One region of the Rhodococcus sp. NPDC004095 genome, then DNA from elsewhere that is predicted to be linked to it. Evidence: riboswitches for the same ligand, from Rfam matches in the RefSeq annotation. Region 1 holds a riboswitch; each other region holds the start of a gene.
The links. Region 1 has a riboswitch for S-adenosylmethionine ahead of ACWEPG_RS06700 (hypothetical protein). Riboswitches for the same ligand answer to the same signal wherever they lie in the genome.
Positions count from the first base shown of each region.

Region 2: another riboswitch for S-adenosylmethionine. It lies ahead of ACWEPG_RS22575 (bifunctional o-acetylhomoserine/o-acetylserine sulfhydrylase); the one in region 1 lies ahead of ACWEPG_RS06700 (hypothetical protein).
Region 3: another riboswitch for S-adenosylmethionine. It lies ahead of ACWEPG_RS23805 (putative leader peptide); the one in region 1 lies ahead of ACWEPG_RS06700 (hypothetical protein).
Region 4: another riboswitch for S-adenosylmethionine. It lies ahead of ACWEPG_RS23850 (amino acid ABC transporter permease); the one in region 1 lies ahead of ACWEPG_RS06700 (hypothetical protein).

Region 1 is NZ_JBSGGS010000003.1:126,602-132,125, forward strand. Features, by position in the region: gene ACWEPG_RS06685 (PhoH family protein) at 1-547, opposite strand, end outside; gene glyA (serine hydroxymethyltransferase) at 891-2,204, opposite strand; gene ACWEPG_RS06695 (nuclear transport factor 2 family protein) at 2,399-2,857, shown strand; gene ACWEPG_RS06700 (hypothetical protein) at 2,843-3,217, opposite strand; SAM riboswitch class IV at 3,256-3,365, opposite strand; gene ACWEPG_RS06705 (DUF885 domain-containing protein) at 3,395-4,624, opposite strand; gene coaA (type I pantothenate kinase) at 4,716-5,524, shown strand, end outside.
Region 2 is NZ_JBSGGS010000013.1:10,379-15,902, forward strand. Features, by position in the region: gene ACWEPG_RS22550 (amino acid permease) at 1-276, opposite strand, end outside; gene ACWEPG_RS22555 (Rv2640c family ArsR-like transcriptional regulator) at 361-720, opposite strand; gene ACWEPG_RS22560 (ArsI/CadI family heavy metal resistance metalloenzyme) at 828-1,289, shown strand; gene arsB (ACR3 family arsenite efflux transporter) at 1,294-2,364, shown strand; gene ACWEPG_RS22570 (arsenate reductase ArsC) at 2,361-2,759, shown strand; SAM riboswitch class IV at 2,809-2,919, shown strand; gene ACWEPG_RS22575 (bifunctional o-acetylhomoserine/o-acetylserine sulfhydrylase) at 3,057-4,361, shown strand; gene metX (homoserine O-acetyltransferase MetX) at 4,358-5,524, shown strand, end outside.
Region 3 is NZ_JBSGGS010000015.1:9,941-15,464, reverse strand. Features, by position in the region: gene ACWEPG_RS23815 (NtaA/DmoA family FMN-dependent monooxygenase) at 1-810, shown strand, start outside; gene ACWEPG_RS23810 (DUF222 domain-containing protein) at 861-2,390, opposite strand; SAM riboswitch class I at 2,702-2,794, shown strand; gene ACWEPG_RS23805 (putative leader peptide) at 2,802-2,903, shown strand; gene ACWEPG_RS23800 (ABC transporter substrate-binding protein) at 2,986-4,635, shown strand; gene ACWEPG_RS23795 (ABC transporter permease) at 4,639-5,524, shown strand, end outside.
Region 4 is NZ_JBSGGS010000015.1:19,988-25,511, forward strand. Features, by position in the region: gene ACWEPG_RS23835 (FAD-dependent oxidoreductase) at 1-36, opposite strand, end outside; gene ACWEPG_RS23840 (ABC transporter substrate-binding protein) at 76-1,044, opposite strand; gene ACWEPG_RS23845 (amino acid ABC transporter ATP-binding protein) at 1,081-1,857, opposite strand; gene ACWEPG_RS23850 (amino acid ABC transporter permease) at 1,854-2,825, opposite strand; SAM riboswitch class I at 2,901-2,995, opposite strand; gene ACWEPG_RS23855 (HAD-IIA family hydrolase) at 3,142-3,945, shown strand; gene ACWEPG_RS23860 (bifunctional adenosylcobinamide kinase/adenosylcobinamide-phosphate guanylyltransferase) at 4,014-5,357, opposite strand; gene ACWEPG_RS23865 (ABC transporter ATP-binding protein) at 5,357-5,524, opposite strand, start outside.

The DNA.
Region 1 (5,524 bases):
CGTCGAGGTCGACAACCCCTTCCGCGAACAGCTCGTCGATGCGCTCGGAGGCGACGTCGAGTTCGGCCATCCCGGTCCACCCGGAGGGCACCACGTCCTGTGCGTGGTACTCGTCTGCCGGCAGCCCTACGGCACCGGCCTTGACGCGCAACGGGATGTCCTTGCTGACCAGCACCACGTCGCGCCCCTCGGCGGCCAGGTTCAGTGCGCAGGCCAGGATCCGGGAGTCGTTCGAGTCGGTGCGGAAGCCGACCGGCAGCACGCTCGGGTCGGTGTGATTCAGTTCGACCTGCAGGGTGCCGCCGTCGGTGCCGATCGGCACCGGTTGGTCCAGCCGACCGTGCTCGAGTCTGAGATCGTCGAGCATCCGAAGCGCCTCGCGCGCAAACCATCCCAGCTCGTGGTGGTGGCGCTTGCCCTCCAGTTCACTGATCACGACCAGCGGCATGATCACGTCGTGCTCGGCGAACCGGGTGACGGCCCACGGATCGGAGAGCAGGACCGAGGTGTCGAGGACGTAGGTGCGGACGGAGCGGTTTGCGGTCACGGTGGCTCCTACACCTGCACGGCGCCCGCGCAGGCGGCGGTTCGCTGGGCCGGTCGGTCCGGGTGGGTCTGCGACCCACGGGGACCGGGCGCCGGTCCCCTCGCCCTGAACGAAGTCAGTCACGACTCGAACCTCCCGGACGGGCAACTTCCCCTGTCACCCGTTGAACGGAACGCTACGTCCAACTCACACGCCCGTGCGGCAGCAACACGGTGAACGTTGGGTTAAGCGGGCCCCCGGATCACCGGGCCCGTCCGGCGACGGCTCCGGAACTCGACGCATCCCCACGGAACGCCGAAACGGCCCACACCCCGAGGGGTGCGGGCCGTTTCGGCGGTGACAACTAGACGTTCTTGGAGAGCATGCCCCAGTCCTCGAGCCCGTCGTAGAGCGGGAAGTCGAGGGCCAGCTTGGACACCCGCGCGCGCAGGGCGGTGATGTCGGAGTCCTGACCGTTCGCGAGGGCGGTGGCGATGATGTCGGCGACCTCGGCGAACTCGGCATCGCCGAAGCCACGGGTGGCCAGCGCCGGGGTGCCGATTCGCAGGCCCGACGGGTTCATCGGCGGGCGCGGGTCGAACGGCACGGCGTTGCGGTTGACGGTGATGCCGATCTCGTGGAGCAGGTCCTCGCCCTGCTGGCCGTCGAGCTCGGAGTTGCGCAGGTCCACCAGCACCAGGTGCACGTCGGTGCCGCCGGTGAGGACGGAGATGCCGTTACCGGCGACGTCGGAACCACCGAGACGCTCGGCGAGGATCTTCGCGCCGGCGAGGGTGCGCTCCTGCCGGTTCTTGAACTCCTCGGTGCCTGCGATCTTCATCGCGACGGCCTTCGCGGCGATCGCGTGCATCAGCGGCCCGCCCTGCTGGCCGGGGAACACCGCGGAGTTCAGCTTCTTGGCCCACTCCTGCTTGGCGAGGATCATGCCCGAGCGCGGACCGCCGAGGGTCTTGTGGACGGTGGTGGAGACGACGTCGGCGTGCGGCACCGGCGACGGGTGCAGACCGGCGGCGACGAGGCCGGCGAAGTGCGCCATGTCGACCCACAGCTTGGCGTCGATCTCGTCCGCGATCGACCGGAACGCCGCGAAGTCGAGGTGCCGCGGGTAGGCGGACCAGCCTGCGATCAGGACCTGGGGACGCTCGGCGAGGGCGATCTCGCGGACCTTGTCCATGTCGACGACGTGGGTGTCCTCGCGGACGCCGTACGACGCGACCTGGTACAGCTTGCCGGAGAAGTTGAGCTTCATGCCGTGCGTGAGGTGACCGCCGTGCGCGAGGTCCATGCCGAGCAGCTTCTCGCCCGGGTTCATCAGCGCCATCAGCACCGCGGCGTTGGCCTGCGCGCCGGCATGCGGCTGCACGTTCGCGAACTCCGCACCGAAGACGGCCTTGGCGCGCTCACGCGCGAGGTTCTCGACGACGTCGACGTGCTCGCAGCCGCCGTAGTAGCGGCGGCCGGGGTAGCCCTCGGCGTACTTGTTGGTCAGCACGCTGCCCTGGGCCTGCAGCACCGCGCGGGGAACGAAGTTCTCCGAGGCGATCATTTCCAGGGTGTCGCGCTGACGGGCCAGCTCACCGTTCATTGCCGCGGCGACCTCGGGGTCGAGTTCGGCGAGCGAAGCGTTGTTCACGTCGGTGCTGGGCACAGCGGTCATCGAGGGATCTCCAAGCGAAAGGCCGGGCAGGGGCAGGTCTCATTGTAGGGCCAGGTCAGTGACCCCCAACCACGGGTTCCCGGGAACGAGACCCGCGGCACCGTCCCGATCGCCGGGACGGGCCGCCGGCACCGGCACGGCCGCGGTTAACGTCCACGGCGATCCCACCCGCCACCAACCTCGGGAGCACACGGATGACCCTCGACGATCTGCTCGCCGAACGCGCGATCACCCGCGCCCTGACCTTGATCGCCCGTGCGATGGACGACCGCGCCTGGGAGGCCCTCGACCACCTGGTCCTCCCGGACGCGACCGCGAACCTGGGCACCGGCGAGCTGGATGGTCGCGTCGAGATGGTCTCAAGCATCCGGTCGTTCCTGGACGCCTGCGGGCCGACGCAGCACCTGCTCGGCAATGTCGTCGTCGACGTCGACGGGGACACCGCGACCAGCCGCGCGTACGTCTCGGATCTGCACCTCGGAACCGGTGAGCGCGCGGGCGTGACCTTCCAGACCCTCGGCGACTACCACGACACCTGGATCCGGCGCGGCGACGCGTGGCTGCTGGCCCGCCGCGTCAAACTCTCCCGCGGGCACGTCGGATCCTTCGCCGTCCTCGGCCCCGGCCCCGAGGGCTGGTCACCGCGCGGCTGAGGGCGCCACCCGCGACGCTCCACAGACGGCGGCCTGCTGCGGAGCGGCGAGGTTGAACAGGAGGTTCCCTCCGGGGCCGGACGGCACCGCCAGCGCGTGCCACCCCAACTTCCAGCGGGCGAAGCCGCCGGTGCGCCGCAGCGCGGCCGCGAGTCGACGCGCGTCGTGGTGCCAGCGAACCACCACTTCGTCGGGCCATTCCAGTCGGATCAGACCGTCGGACTGCACCACGGCGAGGACGTCGATCGACCGCTCGTCCTCCCAGCTCTTGCGGGCGTGGATGAAGTGCACCTGGTGACCGGGCCCGTAGCTGGTGCAGCGGTGGTCGACGGCCGGAACGTCGTTGGACGGATGGGGCATGTGAAACTCCCGAGTTCCTCGGGCCTCCCGGAATCCCGGGGGCGCTCGTGCCGGCACCGGTCGGTGTCGGCCACTTCGTCACCCGAGCCACCCGCGAGCGTGGGGTTGGCGGCCGTCCAGTCGGGGCTTGGCGACGGCACTCGTGAAGCGGCCCCAGTGTATGCGACCGAACCCCGGTCAGCGCAAACCGGACGGGATGAGCGGCTCGTCGAGCAGCCGCCGGAACCGTTCGGAGCGCTCCTCGGCGTTCCCGCCGCGGTCGAGCCACGATCCGAGCAGGCGATACCCCTCCACATAGGTGGAGGTGTAGGCCCGCCACAACGGCGACGACAGGAACCGCAGGGACTGCCGGGCCCGTTCCGGGGTGGTGAGGTTCCACGTCTGCAGGAACTGCGCGACGTCGTCGTGCGAACGACCCCGATCGTGCAGCAGCAGCGCCGCGTCCTGCCGCACCCCGAGCAGCTTCGAGGACGCGTTCGACAGCGCCTCCGCACGCTCGCCGTCGAACCGCAGCCCGAGGTCGGCGTAGATCTCCTGCGCCCACTTCCCCCATCCCTGCCCCTGGGTCACCCCGCCGGCTCCGCTCCCGCGCCCGACGATCGCACCGAGCGCGAGGTCCGCGAGCCCCTCCGCCATCAGGCACTGTGGGGTGTTGACCAGGAAGATGGTGTGTTCGATCTGGCCGGCGTCGACCAGGCCTGCTTCCTTGCGGCAGTGCTCGGTGTGGTGTCCCGGGTATGCCTCGTGCGCGATCAGATGCGGCAGATTCGCCATGTGCTGCTTGAGGTCCGAGTTGATCGCGACCTTGGACCGGTAGTTGCCGAGGTAGTAGTTGAAGCCCGACCAGGGCTTGTCGCCGACCACCTCGTACTCGACGCGTTCGGTCTCCGGGAGCGGGTAGCGGGCCCGCACCAGGTCGCGCAGTGCGGACGAGAACGCCTCGACACAGTCGGCGAGCCGTTCCGGTGGGATCTCGTCGGCCGCACGGTGCGCCTGAAGTCGCTGGGCCAGCGGCTGGTTCCCGTCACCGGCGAGCACCTCGTCCATCGCCCGGTGCGCGTCCCGGTAGTCCTCGACCGACCCCGGTTCGATCCGCACGTCGAAGTAGGCGTGAACCTCGTCGACGAAGCCGATCTTCTCCCCCGCGAACGTGCGGGCCGAGCATTCGAGTGCGCGCAGATGGACGTCGAGGAACTCCGCGCGATCGGCTGGCAGGTCTACGTTCGGCAGTTCACCCCGCAGGTGCGCGGCGCGGCGGGCCAGTTCGCGGGGCTCGGGAGGCGGCGCGTTGTCCACCTGACGCCGCAACGCCGGGTCACCGGTGAAGGCGTCGACGAACCCCTCCTCGATGCGATCGAAACCGAGTCCGAGCAGCAGATACTCGCGTACGAAGGTGGCGGCGTCCATACCTGTGAACCCTAGTGTCCGGACCCGGCGCGGCGCTCCGGTGTGGGGACGCGCACAATTCCCCTATGCAGATCGAGGCCGGGACGCGCGCATGGCGAGGGTGAGCGAAAGCAGCCCGTACGTCGAATTCGACCGAAAGCAGTGGCGGACACTGCGCAAGTCGACACCGCTCGTGCTCACGGAGGAAGAGCTCCAGGGCATGCGCGGCCTCGGCGAGCAGATCGACCTCGACGAGGTCGCCGAGGTGTACCTGCCGCTGTCCCGGCTGATCCACCTGCAGGTCGCCGCCCGGCAGCGCCTGTTCGCCGCGACCGCGACGTTCCTCGGCGAGAAGCACCCGGACCGTCAGGTGCCGTTCGTGATCGGGGTGGCCGGGTCGGTCGCGGTCGGCAAGTCCACCACCGCCCGCGTCCTGCAGGCCCTGCTCGCCCGCTGGGACCACCACCCTCGGGTGGACCTGGTGACCACCGACGGGTTCCTCTACCCGACAGCAGAACTGACCCGGCGCGGCATCATGCACCGCAAGGGTTTTCCGGAGAGCTATGACCGACGCAAGTTGCTCCGCTTCGTCACCGAGGTCAAGTCGGGGGCGGAAGAGGTTGCCGCGCCGGTCTATTCGCACCGATCCTACGACGTGGTGCCCGGCCAGTACCACCTGATCCGCCAGCCCGACATCCTGATCCTGGAGGGACTGAACGTCCTGCAGACCGGGCCCCGGCTGATGGTCTCGGACCTGTTCGACTTCTCGATCTACGTCGACGCGAAGGTGGAGGACATCGAGCGCTGGTACATCAAACGATTCCTGGCGCTGCGCAAGACGGCGTTCGCGGACCCGAACGCCCACTTCCACCACTACTCGAACCTGTCCGACGCACACGCGACGATCGCTGCCGAGGACAT
Region 2 (5,524 bases), on a different contig from region 1:
GGTCATGAATCCGGCGAGCGGGCCGAGGTGCCGGCCCGCGTACTCCCCGAACGAGCCGGACACGGGGTTGCTGACGGCCATCTCACCGAGTGCCCGGAGCACGATGTAGACGGCGGCGCCGCCGATCAGGTAGGCCAGCAGCACGGACGGCCCGGCCTTCTCGATCGCCCCGGCCGACCCGTAGAAGAGTCCGGTCCCGATGGCCGAGCCGAGCGCGATGAATCGGATGTGGCGGGCGTTCAGCCCTCGGGTCAGCGCCGTCGCGGCGTCCTTCACTTCAGGCTCCCAGCTAGGTCGTGCAAGCGTGCGACCAGCACTTTAGCCGTGTTGCGCAGGTCACCGCCCTGCGGCCCGGGCGCGTCAGGCGCAGCAGTTCGGGTCGAGCACCGCCCGCAGCGCGTCGAGGGAGTCCCGGCGCACCCGGTGGCAGACGCTCATCCCGTGCCGGGTGGACTCGACCATCCCCGCCTTGCGGAGCTGCGCGAGGTGGTGGCTGACGGTGGACTCGGCGACGTTCAGCGGGACGGCGAGGTCCCCGGTGCACATCTCCGCGTCGGGGGCGGTCAGGAGCAGCGAGAGCAGCTTGACACGGACGGGGTCCGCGAGCGCCTTGAGCCGTAGCGCGAGCTGCAACGCGTCGTCGTCGGAGATCGGAGTGGCGGACACCGGTGCGCAGCAGATCGGTGCGGTGACGTCGAGCACGGGCAGCGCCTTGGGCATGAGTCCGATCATCCCAGCCTCTTGACATATGTCAAGAAGGTGGCGCACCCTGGGCTCCGCAGTAATTCGACATATGCCACAAAGGTTGGCACTTCGAGGAGGCCGCCATGTCCCGCGCCCAGCTCGCCCTCAACGTCGACGACCTCGACCAGGCGATCACGTTCTACTCCAAGCTTTTCGGCACCGCACCCGCGAAGCGCAAGCCCGGCTACGCGAACTTCGCGATCACCGAGCCGCCCCTCAAACTGGTGCTGCTGGAGAACCCCGGCAAGGGCGGCACCATCAACCACCTCGGCGTCGAGGTCGAGTCGACCGAGCGGGTGCACCAGGAGATCGCCCGCCTGTCCGGAGAGGGCCTGTTCACCGAGGAGGAGATGAACACCACCTGCTGCTTCGCCACCCAGGACAAGGTGTGGGTGACCGGCCCGGCCGGCGAGAAATGGGAGGTCTACACCGTCCTCGCCGACTCGGACACCTTCGGCACCAGCCCGCAACTGCTCGCCGCCGGCGAGGAGAACTCGGGCGGCACCTGCTGCGGCACCGCGGCGTCCTCCACGTCGTGCTGCTGACCGCGTGCGCACACCGGTGACCACGGCAACTCCGGTCGGCAGGCTCTCCACCCTCGACCGCTACCTGCCCGTCTGGATCGGCGCCGCCATGGTCGCCGGACTCGTTCTCGGCCGCGCGATCCCGGGGATGAACACCGCGATCGAGAAGGTGCAGGTCGACGGCATCTCGCTGCCGATCGCCCTCGGCCTGCTGATCATGATGTATCCGGTCCTGGCGAAGGTCCGCTACGACCGCCTGGGCTCCGTCACCGGGGACCGCAGGCTCCTCGTCGGCTCCCTGCTCCTGAACTGGGTTCTCGGGCCGGCGCTGATGTTCGCCCTCGCCTGGATCTTCCTGCCGGATCTGCCCGAGTACCGAACCGGACTGATCATCGTGGGCCTGGCCCGCTGCATCGCGATGGTGGTCATCTGGAACGACCTGGCCTGCGGCGACCGCGAGGCTGCCGCCGTGCTGGTGGCGATCAACTCGGTCTTCCAGGTGATCATGTTCGCCGTCCTCGGCTGGTTCTACCTGTCGGTGCTGCCCGGTTGGCTGGGTTTCGAGCAGACCACCATCGACGCCTCGCCCTGGCAGATCGCGAAGTCGGTGCTGATCTTCCTCGGTCTGCCACTGGTTGCCGGCTACCTCACACGCCGCTACGGAGAGAAGGCCAGGGGCCGCGACTGGTACGAGTCGACTTTCCTGCCGAGGATCGGCCCGTGGGCCCTGTACGGACTGCTCTTCACAATCGTGGTGCTCTTCGCGCTGCAGGGCGACCAGATCACCTCCCACCCGTGGGACGTGGTGCGGATTGCCATCCCCCTGCTCGCCTACTTCGCGATCATGTGGGGCGGCGGCTACCTGCTGGGCGCCGCCCTCGGACTCGGCTACGCACGCACGACCACGCTGGCGTTCACCGCCGCCGGCAACAATTTCGAACTCGCCATCGCCGTCGCGATCGCCACCTACGGCGCGAACTCTGGGCAGGCGCTGGCCGGTGTGGTCGGTCCCCTGATCGAGGTCCCGGTCCTGGTCGGGCTCGTCTACGTCTCGCTCGCCCTGCGTGGGCGATTCTCCCGAAAGGTGCCCGCATGACACCCAGCGTCCTGTTCGTCTGCGTCCACAACGCCGGCCGCTCCCAGATGGCCGCCGCCTTCCTGACACACCTCGCAGGGGACGCGATCGAGGTCAGGTCGGCGGGCAGCGCACCGGCGAAGTCCGTCAACCCGGCCGCCGTGGCCGCGATGGCGGAGGTCGGGATCGACATTTCCGCGCAGAGCCCGAAGGTCCTCACCACCGACGCGGTGCAGACGTCCGACGTGGTGATCACCATGGGTTGCGGGGACACCTGTCCGTGGTTTCCCGGCGTCAGCTACCGCGACTGGGCCGTCGACGACCCCGCAGGCAAGGGCCTCGACGACGTCCGCCCGGTCCGGGACGAGATCCGCGCCCTCGTCGAGGCGCTGATCGCAGAATTGCTGCCCGCGTGAACCGAACCCGTTGTCGAGGGTGTGACCGGTACCGCTAAGATCGCTGCCAGGTCATGAGTGCCAGTGCCAAGCCCCGGCTCGCTGGTCGGCAACCCTCCATCCGCGGTGGGGTGCCCCGGGTGATGACCTGGTCCTCCGGAACGGAGGACAAGCGCGGGTCCGCTGGGACGGACCCACCAACCGGGCCACGACCCACCGGAGGTTTCACCATGTGTTGTTGTCGCAGATAGGCCCCAGCCAGCCCCGGGCGCCCTTGCCGCGCCTCATCTCCCGACACTCTTGGAGCAGAGCCAACTCATGAGCGAGAACGCAACCGATCCGACCGCCAACTGGACCTTCGAGACCAAGCAGATCCACGCCGGCCAGACATCGGACGCCACCACCAAGGCACGCGCGCTGCCGATCTACCAGACCACCTCGTACACGTTCGACAACACCGACCACGCCGCCGCGCTGTTCGGGCTCGCCGAGCCGGGCAACATCTACACCCGGATCATGAACCCGACGCAGGACGCGGTCGAGCAGCGGATCACCGCGCTCGAGGGCGGCGTGGCCTCGCTGCTGCTGTCCTCCGGTCAGGCCGCGTCGACCTTCGCGCTGCTGAACATCGCGGGCGCCGGCAGCCACGTGGTGTCCAGCCCGAGCTTGTACGGCGGCACCTACAACCTCTTTCACTACACGCTGCCGAAGCTCGGCATCGAGGTCACCTTCGTCGAGGATCCGGACGACCTGGAGCAGTGGAAGGCCGCGATCCGCCCGAACACGGTCGCGTTCTACGGCGAGTCCATCGCGAACCCGCGCAACGACGTCCTCGACATCCCCGGCATCTCCGAGGTCGGGCACGCCGCCGGCATCCCGCTGATCGTCGACAACACCGTCGCCACCCCGTACCTGCTGCGCCCGCTCGAGCACGGCGCCGACATCGTCGTGCACTCGGCGACGAAGTACCTGGGCGGCCACGGCACCGCGATCGCCGGTGTCATCGTCGACGGCGGCACCTTCGACTGGACTCAGGGTCGCCACCCCGGCTTCACCACCCCGGACCCGAGCTACCACGGCGTCGTGTTCGCCGACCTCGGTGCGCCGGCCTACGCCCTCAAGGCGCGGGTCCAGCTGCTCCGCGATCTCGGGTCGGCGGTCTCGCCGTTCAACGCGTTCCTGATCAGCCAGGGCATCGAGACCCTGAGCCTGCGCATCGAGCGGCACGTGCAGAACGCCACCGCGGTTGCCGAGTTCCTGCAGGGCCGGGACGAGGTCACCTCGGTCTCCTATGCCGGTCTGCCCAGCTCGCCCTGGTACGAGCGAGCCCAGAAGCTGGCCCCGAAGGGCGCGGGCGCGATCGTCGCGTTCGAACTCGCCGGCGGTGTCGAGGCGGGCAAGAAGTTCGTCGACGCCCTGACCCTGCACAGCCACGTCGCTAACATCGGCGACGTGCGCTCACTCGTCATCCACCCCGCGTCGACCACCCACGCCCAGCTGAGCGCGGAGGAGCAGCTGGCGTCCGGCGTCACCCCGGGCCTGGTTCGCCTGGCGGTCGGCATCGAGGGCATCGACGACATCCTGGCCGACCTCGAAACCGGTTTCGCGGCGGCGGCATCTTGACGATCGGTTCCGTTTCGGGCGCCCGTCCGGCCGGGTCCCACGAGGGATTCCCGTCGCCGGACGGGCGGCTGACGTCCGTCTCCATCGGCGCGGTGACGCTCGAGAGCGGCGCGGTGCTCCCCGACGTCACTCTGGCCGTGCAGGTGTGGGGCGAACCGAACAAGACCCGCGACAACGTGGTGCTCGTCGAGCACGCACTGACCGGTGACTCACACGTGACCGGGCCTGCCGACGCCGACAACCCCTCGCCCGGGTGGTGGGACGGCATGGTCGGCCCCGGCGCGCCCATCGACACCGACGAGTGGTGCGTGCTGGCCACCAATGTGCTCGGCGGTTGCCGCGGCACCACCGGCCCTGGCTCGATCGCCCCGGACGGCCAACCGTGGGGATCCCGGTTCCCGGCGATCTCCATCCGCGACCAGGTGGCCGCCGAGGTGGCGCTCGCGGACCGGCTCGGCATCGAACGGTTCGCCGCGGTGCTCGGCGGGTCGATGGGCGGCATGCGCACCCTGGAGTGGATCGTCGGCCAGCCGGAGCGGGTGGCGGCCGCACTCGTCCTGGCCGTGGGCGCCCGCGCGACGGCGGATCAGATCGGCACGCAGACCACCCAGATCGCAGCTGTCACCTCCGATCCGGACTGGCTGGGCGGCGACTACCACGGCACCGGCCGCAGACCCGAGGCCGGGCTGCGTATCGCGCGCAGGATCGCGCACCTGACCTACCGCACGGAGAGCGAACTCGACGCGCGCTTCGCGAACAACGCCCAGCAGGGCGAGAACCCGCTCGACGGCGGCCGCTACGCCGTTCAGAGCTACCTCGAGCACCAGGCCGACAAGCTGGTGGCCCGTTTCGACCCGGGCACCTACGTGTTGCTGACCGAGGCGATGAACCGCCACGACATCGGTCGCGGTCGCGGCGGCGTCGAGGCGGCACTGGCCTCCTGCACCGTCCCGACCATCGTCGGCGGCGTCGACTCGGACCGGCTCTACCCGCTGTGGCAGCAGCGGGAGATCGCCACCCACCTCGCCGGATGCGAGGGTTTGCGGGTGGTGAACTCGAAGGACGGTCACGACGGATTCCTCACCGAGGCGGCGTGGGTCACCACCCTGCTCGGCGAGACGATGGCACTGGCCAGGGCACACCGCACCGACTGCCGCGTCCGC
Region 3 (5,524 bases), on a different contig from region 1:
AACCGGCCGGACGCCGGTGCGTTCGAGTTCCACGGCGACCAGTTCGACATCCGTGGCCGTTTCACGGTTCCGCGCAGCCCGCAGGGCCGGCCGGTCCTCCTGCAGGCCGGGGTGTCGCCGCAGGGACGCGACTTCGCTGCCGCCAACGCCGACGCGATCTTCTCGCCGTACGGGAGCCTGCCGGAGGCGGCCGAGTACTACCGGGACGTCAAGGCTCGCGCCGTCGCCGCCGGCCGCAGCGCGGACGATCTGAAGATCCTGCCGTCGGCGAGCTTCGTGATCGGCGACAGCGAAGCCGACGCCCGCGAGAAGTACCTGGAGATCCGCGACCAGCAGGTCACCGGCCAGACCGCATTGATCCTGCTCGAGCAGTTGTGGAACCGAGACCTGTCGGCGTGCGACCCGGACGGGCCGATCCCCGACATCGACCCCGACCCGGAGGCACCGCCGATCATCCAGGGCCGCGCGTTCATCCACCAGGACCGCTTCGACACCGTGGCGAAACTCCGTGCGGTGTCGGAGGAGAAGAAGCTGACACTGCGCGAGACCGTGGCCGATCAGTTCGAGCGCGGCCCGATCGTCGGGACCGCCGCACAGATCGCCGAGCAGATCGACACCTTCGTGCGCAGCGACGGATCCGACGGCTTCATCATCGGTTCGCACCTGGTACCCACGGGCCTCGACGAGTTCGTCGATCAGGTCGTGCCGCACCTGCAGGATCGCGGCGTCCTGCGTACCGAGTACACGGGCACGACACTGCGCGACAACCTCGGTCTGCCTGTTCCGGCGCACCCCGTCACCGTCGGATAGCCGGTTCCGCTGGGTGACCGTTGCTTCCGCCCGGAGTGGGCGACCTCGGGTCACGGCGCGTCGTCGTCACCTCCACCATCGTCAACACCGCTCATCCCGTAGCGGTGCCAGCGGTGGTGATGTTCGCGCACTTCGGCTTCGCGGCGGGCGCGGGCGTGTTTGACGGACTCGGCGATGATCTCGTCGAGGTGGTGTCTGTGATTGACCCTCGGTCTTTGTTCCGGGTCGATGTGTCTCGGTGCGATCCACTCGGTACGCCCGGCGTGCTCGGTGCCGTCGGGTGCGGTGCGGGTCTTCCAGCCGCCCGGTCCGTCGTGGACGAGGGCGTGGCAGGCATCGCAGGCGAGGTCCTCGTTGGTGATGTCGGTGCGCCCGTCGTCCTTCCACTCACGGATGTGATGGACGGCGGTCATCGAGGCGGGTGCGTCGCAGCCGGGGCGGGTGCAGCCACCGGACGCTGCGATCAATGCCAACCGCTGGTCGCCGGATGCGAGTCGCTTCGACCGCCCCAGGTGCAGCGGCCGGCCTCGATGGTCGAACAACACGAGCACCGGGTGTGCGTTCTCTGCCATACGGAGGGCGTCGGCGATCGGGACGATGCCACCGGAGGCGGTGGTCACGATCCCGGTCGCTTCTTCGAGTTGCCGCAAGGTCATGGTGATGATCGCGGTCACCGGCAATCCGCGATGAGCACCCAGCACACCCGATGACAGTAGTTGTCGTAGTGCGACTTTCAGTGCGTCGTGGTTGCGTTGCACCGTGGTACGGGTGTCGCGTGCAGCGGCTTTCGCGAGTGCGGTGCGATCGAGATCCGGCGAGTCCACTTCGCCCCTGGGCGACTCGGGATCGTCGGGGTTGTTCATGCCGGGTCGTGCGAGTTTCGCCAGCACCGGCTCCAACAACGCCCGCAACTCCGGATCGAGCAGTCCGGAGACCGGCGTCATGAGATCGGGGCCCTGCTTCCCGATCCGCAGCCCGCGGCGTCGTTTGCGATCCTTCTCGTCGGGAACGTCGCCGTCGGCCGCCAGGTGCGCGAGCAGATGGACGCCGATCTTCGTCACGTCTTCGGGAGTGGTGGAGCGGGCGGTGTCGGCGAGGATCCGTTCGGCGACCTCGATCTTGTCGACGTCGGTTCCGTGCGGAACCTTGCGCATCACCTGCGCGATCACCCGGACATGATCGACACCGATCGCGCCGTCGGTCAGTGCGGCGGAGGTTTCCGGCAAGGTGGGTGTCATCGGCTGTCCGGCGACGGTGTGCCAGATCCCGGTCTTGCGGGCCCGTTTGACTCGTGCCGCCGCGTCCCCACCCGAGATCCGCAGCGTCTGGACCAGAAAGTCGTTGACCGATCGGCAGGCCAGGGTTCCCGGAAGTGAGCGTTCGCCGGCCTCGACGACGAGCCGGTTCCCGACCGAGGAGGCCTTCCTCAGCGACGTCTCGAACCGCTGCATCACTTCTACAACGTCACCGTCCGACAGTCCGACCAGTCCCACCCCGAGCAGGCCGTCGACGGCGGCATCGAGGGCGGCCAGGTGGTGTTCCACCTGGCCAACTCCCCCGCCCCCGATTGTCGAACTCATGTTCGAATTCTACTTCGGGTGTCCGACAGATTGACCAGATTCGTGGATCTGCTCGGCCTGCTCGTTTCGTTTCGCGGGTCGAGCGTGGGGTTCAGGCCCAGTCGCCGGGAACACCGGCGACGGCCATGTACCGAGACATCGGTGACAGCCGGATGCGATTTCCGAAGGTGACGTCGCGCAGATGCGCGCGAGGCGCACACCCTCGGGCGATCAACCGACTCCAGCGTATCGACATGGCATCTCGGAGAAGTGTTTCGATCGCGCTGACGTTAAGGCTTTGTCAGGGACAGGTGGATCATTAACATCGGCACCGACCATCCAGAGCGACCGAGAGACCCGGCTCGACGACGTCGCAGCAACCCCCTGTCCGCAGGTGAGGGTGCTACTGCCGGGAACGATGGAGGAGTCGGCGTGACCGGATTCGTGACCGCATGGGCGCGGCTGCACATCGACCTGTGCCGTGTCGCTTCCGGAACCTGTTCGTCCACAGCCTCGTTCGCCCTGAAGTCCTGATCGGATCAGCCCCCGTTTCGGTGCCGGGGCACCGCACACGCGGTGCCCCGGCGCCGTGCAGCGATCTGTGCGTGTAGAGAAAATGGAGCCCTCGGTGTTCTTGTCGTCAACTTCTGCCCTTCCCCGGCGTCGAGCCGCGCTCGCGTTGGCCGCATCCGCGGCGCTGACCGCGGGCCTGACCGCGTGCGGGTCCGCCGACGCGGCCGGCGGGACCGATGCCGGTACCCCACATGCGGGCGGCACCCTGCGGTACGGGCTTTCGGGCGCCCCGACCTGCGCGGACCCGGCCCAATCCGGTTCCAACCAAACGATCTACGTGGCCCGGCAGGTGGTCGATTCGCTCACCGACCAGGACCCCGAGACCGGAGAACCGAAGCCGTGGCTCGCGGAGAGCTGGGACGTCAATGCCGACGCGACCTCGTTCACGTTTCACCTGCGCGACGGGGTGACCTTCAGCGACGGCTCCGCGTTCACCGCGGAGTCGGTCAAGAAGAACTTCGACTCGATCCTGAACGCACTGACCGGGGCGAAGGCGCCTCTGGCTGCCAGCTACCTGTCGGGCTACACCGGCGCCACCGTGGTGGACCCACGCACCGTGCAGGTCGGCTTCTCGTCGCCGAATTCGCAGTTCCTGCAGGCCACTTCCACGGTGCAGCTCGGCTTCCTGTCCGATACCGACGTCGCGAAGACCGCGGAGCAGCGGTGCGCGGGCAACCTGTCCGGTACCGGCCCGTTCGTCTACGAGAGCTACGTCCAGGACAAGTCGGCAACCCTCGCCAAGCGCGCCGGCTACGCCTGGGGTTCGGACGTGTTCGCGCACGACGACGAGGCCTATCTCGACAAGATCGAGTTCACCATCGTGCCCGAATCCGGCGTGCGCAGTGGATCGCTGGCGTCCGGCCAGCTCGATGCCGTCTCGGATGCGCTTCCGCAGGACGCGCCGCAGATCGAGGGCGCAGGCGGCCGCATCCTCACCGCACCGAACCCCGGCATCCCCTTCGGCTTCCAGCCGAACGTGACCCGTGGCGTGCTCACCGACCCGGCCGTCCGCGCCGCGATCGTGCCCGCGATTAACCGGCAGGAGCTCGTGGACACGGTGCTCGGCCCGGACTTCCGGCCGGCCACCAGCTCGCTCGCCTCCCGCACTCCCGACTACGTCGCACTCTCCGACGTCACCTACGACCCGGATGCCGCGAAGAAGATCCTGGACGAGGCCGGCTGGAAGCCCGGCCCGGACGGTATCCGCGCCAAGGACGGCACCCCGCTGAGCTTCTCGGTCACCTTCAGCTCCGTGTTCGCCGGCAACCAGGCCATCCTCGAGCTCGTCCAGCAGCAGCTGCGGGCCGTGGGCATCGACCTGCGGCTCGAGCTCGTCTCGACCGCGGAGCAGACGGCCCGGCAGACGAGCAAGGACTACGACTCCACCTACTACAACAGCACCCGGGCGGACGGTGACATCCTGCGCACCGCCTTCGGGATCGACGGCCGAAACCTCAACGCCCGCGGCCCGATCCCGGAGCTCGACGAGGTGCTGGCCGCCCAGCTGCGGACCACCGAGCCGGCGCAGCGGGGAGAGCTGATCGAGAGGGCGCAGCAGTTGGTCCTCGACAACGGATTGTGGCTTCCCACCGTCGAGCTGTCCCAGGCCATCGGTGCCGGTGCCACCGTGCAGGACCTCAAGTTCGAGGCATCCGCACGCCTGCAGTTCTTCGACACCTGGCTCAGCGAGTAGCCGATGACTCGATATCTCGGATCCCGTGTGCTGCAGGCGATCGGCGTGCTGTGGGCGGCCTTCACCGTGTCGTTCGTCGTGCTGTACCTGTTGCCGTCCGACCCGGTGAGCATGGCGGTGGACTCCGCCGCAGCGAGTGGTGCCTCGATCGATGGCGATGCGGTCGCGCAGCTGCAGGCCCGATACGGGTTGGACCAGCCGGTGTGGGTGCAGTACTGGAACGCGCTCTCGGGTGCGGTCCGGGGTGACTTCGGTACGTCCATCTCCACCGGACAGTCGGTGACCGATGCGATCGCCTCGGCCGTGCCCAACACTCTGGCACTGGCGTTCACCGCTCTGGTGCTCGCCGTCGTGTTCGGCACGACGGTCGCGTTCCTCGCCACCTACACGCGATCGACCCGGTTGCGCAGCGTGCTGTTCTCGCTGCCGCCGCTCGGTGTCGCGGTCCCCACATTCTGGGTCGGATTGATTCTGCTGCAGGTGTTCTCGTTCCGCCTCAAGCTGTTCCCCGCGTTCGGCGACGGTGGCCTCTCCCACCTGGTGCTGCCCGCGATCACCCTGGCGCTGCCGACGGGTGCGGTCATCGCGCAGGTGCTCGCGGCCAGCCTGCAGACCACCTGGCGGCAGCCGTTCATCGAGGCAGCACGGGCGAAGGGAGCGTCCCGCCGGCAGATCCAGACCCGGCATGCGTTGCGGCTGTCGAGCATCCCGGCCTTCACCATCGCCGGCGTGCTGGTCGGGACGCTGCTCGCGGGGTCAGTGGTCGTGGAGACGGTCTTCTCCCGCGCCGGGCTCGGCCGGCTGACCCAGACGTCGGTGATGGCCCAGGACATTCCGGTGGTGCAGGGCGTCGTCGTGTTCAGTTCGCTGGTGTTCGTGCTCGTCAATC
Region 4 (5,524 bases), on a different contig from region 1:
GACCACGACGTCCACCGGGCCCTGCACCTGGGTCATGTTCTCTCCCTGCTCGTCTTCTCGCCGCTGGTATCGGGACTACTGCTTCTTCGGCAGGCCCGGTGGGTTGATCTGCGAGGATTCGACCGCCTCGCTGCTGATGCCCCAGCGGTCCAGAACCTGGGCGTAGGTGCCGTTGTCGATGAGATGATTGACGGCGGCGTGGATCGCGCCGATCAGGCCGTTGTCCTTCTTCGTCAGGACGGCGATCTCCCCTTGCAGGTCGTAGCCCGCTCCCGAGAAGGTGCCTGCGACCTCGGTCTCGCCGGTCTGCAGGGCGTGGAACGCCGACGACGGGTTGGGGCCGACGTACGCGTCGATCCGGCCCGAGCCGAGTGCGAGGTAATAGTCGGTTGCCTGCTGGTAGTATAGGATCTCGGCGGGTTCGAGCCCGGCCTTGACGTTCTGTTCGTTCCACGCGACGAGCAGCGCCTCCTGGTTGGTCCCGGAGCCGACGCCGATCTTCAGGCCCGCGATGTCCTTCGGACCGGAGAACGTGATGCCGCTGCCCTTCTTCACCTCGACGGCGAGACTGTCGAGCCGGTAGGTGGCGAAGTCGTACTTCTCCTTGCGCTCCTCGGTGACGGTGACGTTGGAGATGAACGTGTCGGCCTCACCGGAGTCGATCCGGACGAAGTTCTGCGCCCAGTCCGCGGCTGTCAGTTCGACGTCGAGGCCGAGGACGTCACCGATCAGGTGGGCGAAGTCGGTCTCCGATCCGATGATCGTCTTGTCGTCGTCGGCGTAGAAGCGCAGCGGCGGTGCCGTGCCTGCCGACCCGGTGACGATCAGCTTCCCCCGGTCCCGGATGGCCTGCGGCACCTGTGCCGCGATCTTGGGGACCTCGTCGGTGGTGATGCGGTTCTGCTCGGCCGTCAGGTTGTAGCCGGCGGCGGTGGCCGCGTCGGTCTCGGCGGCATCGCTCGAACTGCACGCGGAGCCCGCCAGCAGGGCGACGGCGGTCAGTGCCGAGGCGAACAGCCTCGTGTGGCGGGTGAGGGCGGACATCATTTCCTTCCAGGGTCTTTCGCGATGGATGAGGGGTCAGAGCACTCGGGCCAGGAAGGCCCGGGTGCGTTCGTGAGTGGGTCGGTCCAGCACCGCGTCCGGCGGGCCCTGCTCGACGATCACACCGTCGTCCATGAACACGACGGTGTCGGCGACCTCGCGAGCGAACCCGATCTCGTGGGTCACGATCACCAGCGTCGCACCGCCGACGGCGAGGTCACGGATCACCTCGAGGACCTCACCGACCAGTTCGGGATCCAGCGCCGAGGTGGGCTCGTCGAACAGGATCACCTTGGGGCGCAACGCGAGTGCACGCGCGATCGCGACACGTTGTTGTTGTCCCCCGGACAGCTGCTTCGGATACCGGTCGGCCTTGTCGGCGACCCCGACCCGCTCGAGCAGCTGCCGCGCCAGGGCCGTCACCTCGGCGCGGTCGCGGCGCTGCGCGGACACCGGAGCCTCGATCACGTTCTCCAGGACGGTCAGGTGCGGGAAGAGGTTGAAACTCTGGAACACGAACCCGATCCGGGACCGCTGTCGCAGCGCCTCTCGGTCGGACAGTTCGTGCAGGGTGTTGCCGCGGCGGCGGTACCCGATCAGTTCTCCGTCGATTCGGATCGTGCCGCGGTCGACCTTCTCGAGGTGGTTCAGGGTGCGCAGGAGGGTCGACTTCCCGGAGCCCGACGGCCCGAGGATCACCGTCACCTCCCCCGTGCGAACCGACAGATCCACGCCTCTGAGCACTTCGAGCGCGCCGAAGGCCTTGTGCACGCCCCGCACGTCGACGGCGTATGGGCCACCGATGGCGGTCATCGGGTGGCCCCTCTCGGCGCGCCGGTACTGCCGTCACGGATCTCCCGGTACTTGGCGACGACCTTCTGCCACGGCGTGAGTGGCAGCGCTCGGGCGGATCCGCGGGCGTAGTGCCGTTCGATGTAGTACTGGCCGACGGACAGCACGGTGGTCAGGACGATGTACCAGACGGTCGCGACCATCAGCAGCGGCACCACCCGGCCGTTGCGACCGAAGATCACCTGGACCTGGTAGAACAGCTCGGCGATCGCCATCGTCGACACGATCGAGGTGCCCTTGAAGAGGCTGATGACCTCGTTCGCCGCGTTCGGAAGAATCGACCGCATCGCCTGCGGCAGAACGATTTTGAACAGCTGACGGGTCCGCGGGATACCGAGTGCGTTGGCGGCCTCGATCTGGCCGTGGTCCACGGAGATGATGCCCGCGCGGATGATCTCGGCGGAGTAGGCCGCCTGGTGCAGCGCGAGGCCGATGACCGCGGCGGTGAACCCGGAGATCACGCCGGTGACGTTGAACTCGAGGAATCCCGGGCCGAAGGGAATGCCGAGGGACATCGTCTGGTAGAGGTAGGCGATGTTGAACCAGAACAGCAGCTGCACGATCAGTGGAATCGAGCGGAACGCCCAGACGTAGATCCACGAGATCACTTGCAGTACCGGGTTGTTCGACAGCCTCGCCACGGCGAGCAGCACGCCGATCCCGAACCCGAGGACGGTGCCCCAGATGGTGAGTTCGATCGTCGTCCACAGCGCGGACAGCACCGACGGGGCGGTGAAGTACCGCGCGAACGTCGCCCAGTCCCAGCCCGGGTTGACCACCAGTCCGTGCACGAACTGCGCGACCAGGACCAGCGCCGCCGCTGCGACGACCCAACGCCAGGGATGGCGGGTGGGAGCGACGCGCAGGTCGGCGTCGTCGGACGATTCGGCCACTGCCGCCTGCGGCGGACTCGTGGCCGGGGCGCTCACGAGCGCACTCCGGAGTCGGACATCGAGAAGCCTTTCACGGGTCGGGACCGGGCGCTCGTCGCAGCCCTGTCGCGGAGTCCATCGGTCCCGGCGGTAGCACCCGCACCCACACTCGGGGGGGGTTGCTGCGACGTCGTCGATCCGGGTCTCTCGGTCGCTCTTGATGGTCAACACTCGAGCTGTACTGTCCCGCAACCAGATCCCGCGGTCACCTATTGCGTTCGAGCTGATCCGAATGGCGAAGACGACTGTGTGCCGTGCGACATCCGGCGCGTCCGAGCCGACGTGCGGGTCTCCGGGCGCGCACAATGGGGCCATGGCGAACACCGACGAGAAGACCCCCGGTTGGACGTATCTGATGGACATGGACGGGGTCCTGGTGCACGAGGAGCACCTGGTACCGGGCGCCGACGCGTTCCTCTCGGAACTGCAGGAGTCCGGAACTCCGTTCGTCGTGCTCACCAACAACTCGATTCGCACCCCGCGTGACCTGCGGGCACGACTCCTGCAGTCCGGCCTGGACATCCCGGAGAAGTCGATCTGGACGTCCGCCCTCGCGACGGCGACCTTCCTGCACAATCAGCGGCCGAACGGCACCGCCTACGTCGTGGGCGAGTCCGGGTTGACCACCGCGCTGCACGACATCGGGTACGTGCTCACCGACAACGATCCCGACTACGTGGTGCTCGGCGAGACGCGCACCTACTCGTTCGAGGCGATCACCACCGCGATCCGCCTCGTCGAGCGCGGTGCCCGGTTCATCGCGACCAACCCGGACGCCACCGGCCCTTCGCGTGACGGCTCGCTGCCCGCGACCGGTTCGGTGGCCGCGCTGATCACCCGCGCGACGGGCCGCGAGCCGTACTACGTCGGCAAGCCGAACCCGCTGATGATGCGCTCGGCGCTGCGGGCGATCGGCTCCCACTCCGAGCACACCCTGATGATCGGCGACCGGATGGACACCGACATCGTCTCCGGCCTCGAGGCGGGCCTGCAGACGATCCTGGTGCTCACCGGCATCTCCAGCCGCGAGACCGTCGAGGCGTTCCCCTACCGCCCGACCCTGGTGCTGAACTCGGTTGCCGAACTCGTCGGCCGCACCCAGGACCCCTTCGCCTGAGGTTCCCTAATGTCACATTCGCTCACTCAGCGATCCCCAATGTGACATCAGGGAACCAGGGGCGGGGGTCAGCGGAGCGGGAGCGGGCGTCCTGCGACGACGAGGATCACCGACTCGGACTCGGCGGCGACGGCGGCGTTGAGCCGGCCGAGGGCGTCGCGGAAGCGGCGGCCGGAGGGCGTCGCCGGGACGACGCCGCTGCCGACCTCGTTGCTCACCGCGACGACGGGCACCGTCGCCGTGCGCCACGCGACGAGTAGGGCTTCGACGTCGGCCTGCACTGCCACCCAACCGGATTCGTCGTCCCACGCGCCGTGGCGGTCGATCCGGCGGGTGAGCCAGGTACCGAGGCAGTCCACGAGGACCGGACCGGTAGCGGACCCCAGCGCCCCGCAGAGGTCGTCGGTCTCGACGGTGCGCCAGGAGGCGGGACGCGACGCCCGGTGCGCGGCGATCCGGGCCGCCCACTCCGCGTCGTCGCCGGGCGGACCGCCGGTGGCCAGGAAGGTGACGTCGTCACGGTCGGCGAGCAGACGCTCCGCGTGGGTGGACTTGCCCGCGCGAGCGCCGCCGAGCACGAGGGTCCGTCGAGGTCGGTCCGGACGCGCCGTCACCGCACCCACCACGACGGTTGCGCCGTCGTCGAGCACCCGAACACCCCAGGGCCGCAACCGGTCCGGCAGGTCGACCGGGTTGTGGTGACTCAGGTGGACGGCGATCACGTCGGTGCCCTCGACGACCGCCTCGGCCTCGCGCAGCGCGGCCAGCGCCCGCGGGAAGGTGCGCAGGTCGAGGTGGTCGGGTTCGTGGTCGACGAGGTCGCCGAAGGTCTCCTCGAGGAACACCGCGTCGTACCGGGCGCCACGTACCGCGTCCAGGGTCGCGGCGGGCAGCGGTCCGGTGTCCGTTGCCCACAACAGTTTCCGACGGTCCGGACCCGCGACCTCGTACAGCACCGCGTCGCCGTCGCGAAACACCCGGTGCGCGGCAGGCAGCGCCCGCACCGTGTACTCGCCGACCCGCAGCGCCTCCCCCGGCGCGATCGGAATCCACCGCACCGGGTCGTCGGGGCCGACCCAGTCCCGGCACAGGTCCAGCGCCTCCGGCGGCCCGATCACGTCCAGCGGTTCCTCGCGCACCACCCAGGACCGCATCAGCAGCGCCAGCGGTCCGGTGTGGTCGGGGTGCGAGTGGGTGAGCAGCAGATGCCGCACCCCGGACAGCGACCTCCCCGCGTGCGCGGCGGCGCGCGGTACCTCCGGCCCGCAGTCGAGCAGCAGCACGTCGTCGACGAGCGCGGCGGTCTGGGCCCGAACCTCGCCGCGCCGCAATGCGGTCAGGCAGGACGCGCAGCGGCAGAACGGGTTGGGCCACCCGTCGGCGGCACCGGTGCCGAGCAGCACGACCTCCATCAGGACGCTCCCGCTGACGGTCCCACCGGCAGCACCACCGGGCCGCCGGGCCGGTCGAGGACCTCGACCCGCGCGTCGTACACCGCGCCGATCCGCTCCGCGGTCAGAACCTCGGCCGGGGTGCCGTCCGCGACGACGCCGCCGTCGGCGAGCATCACCACCCGCCG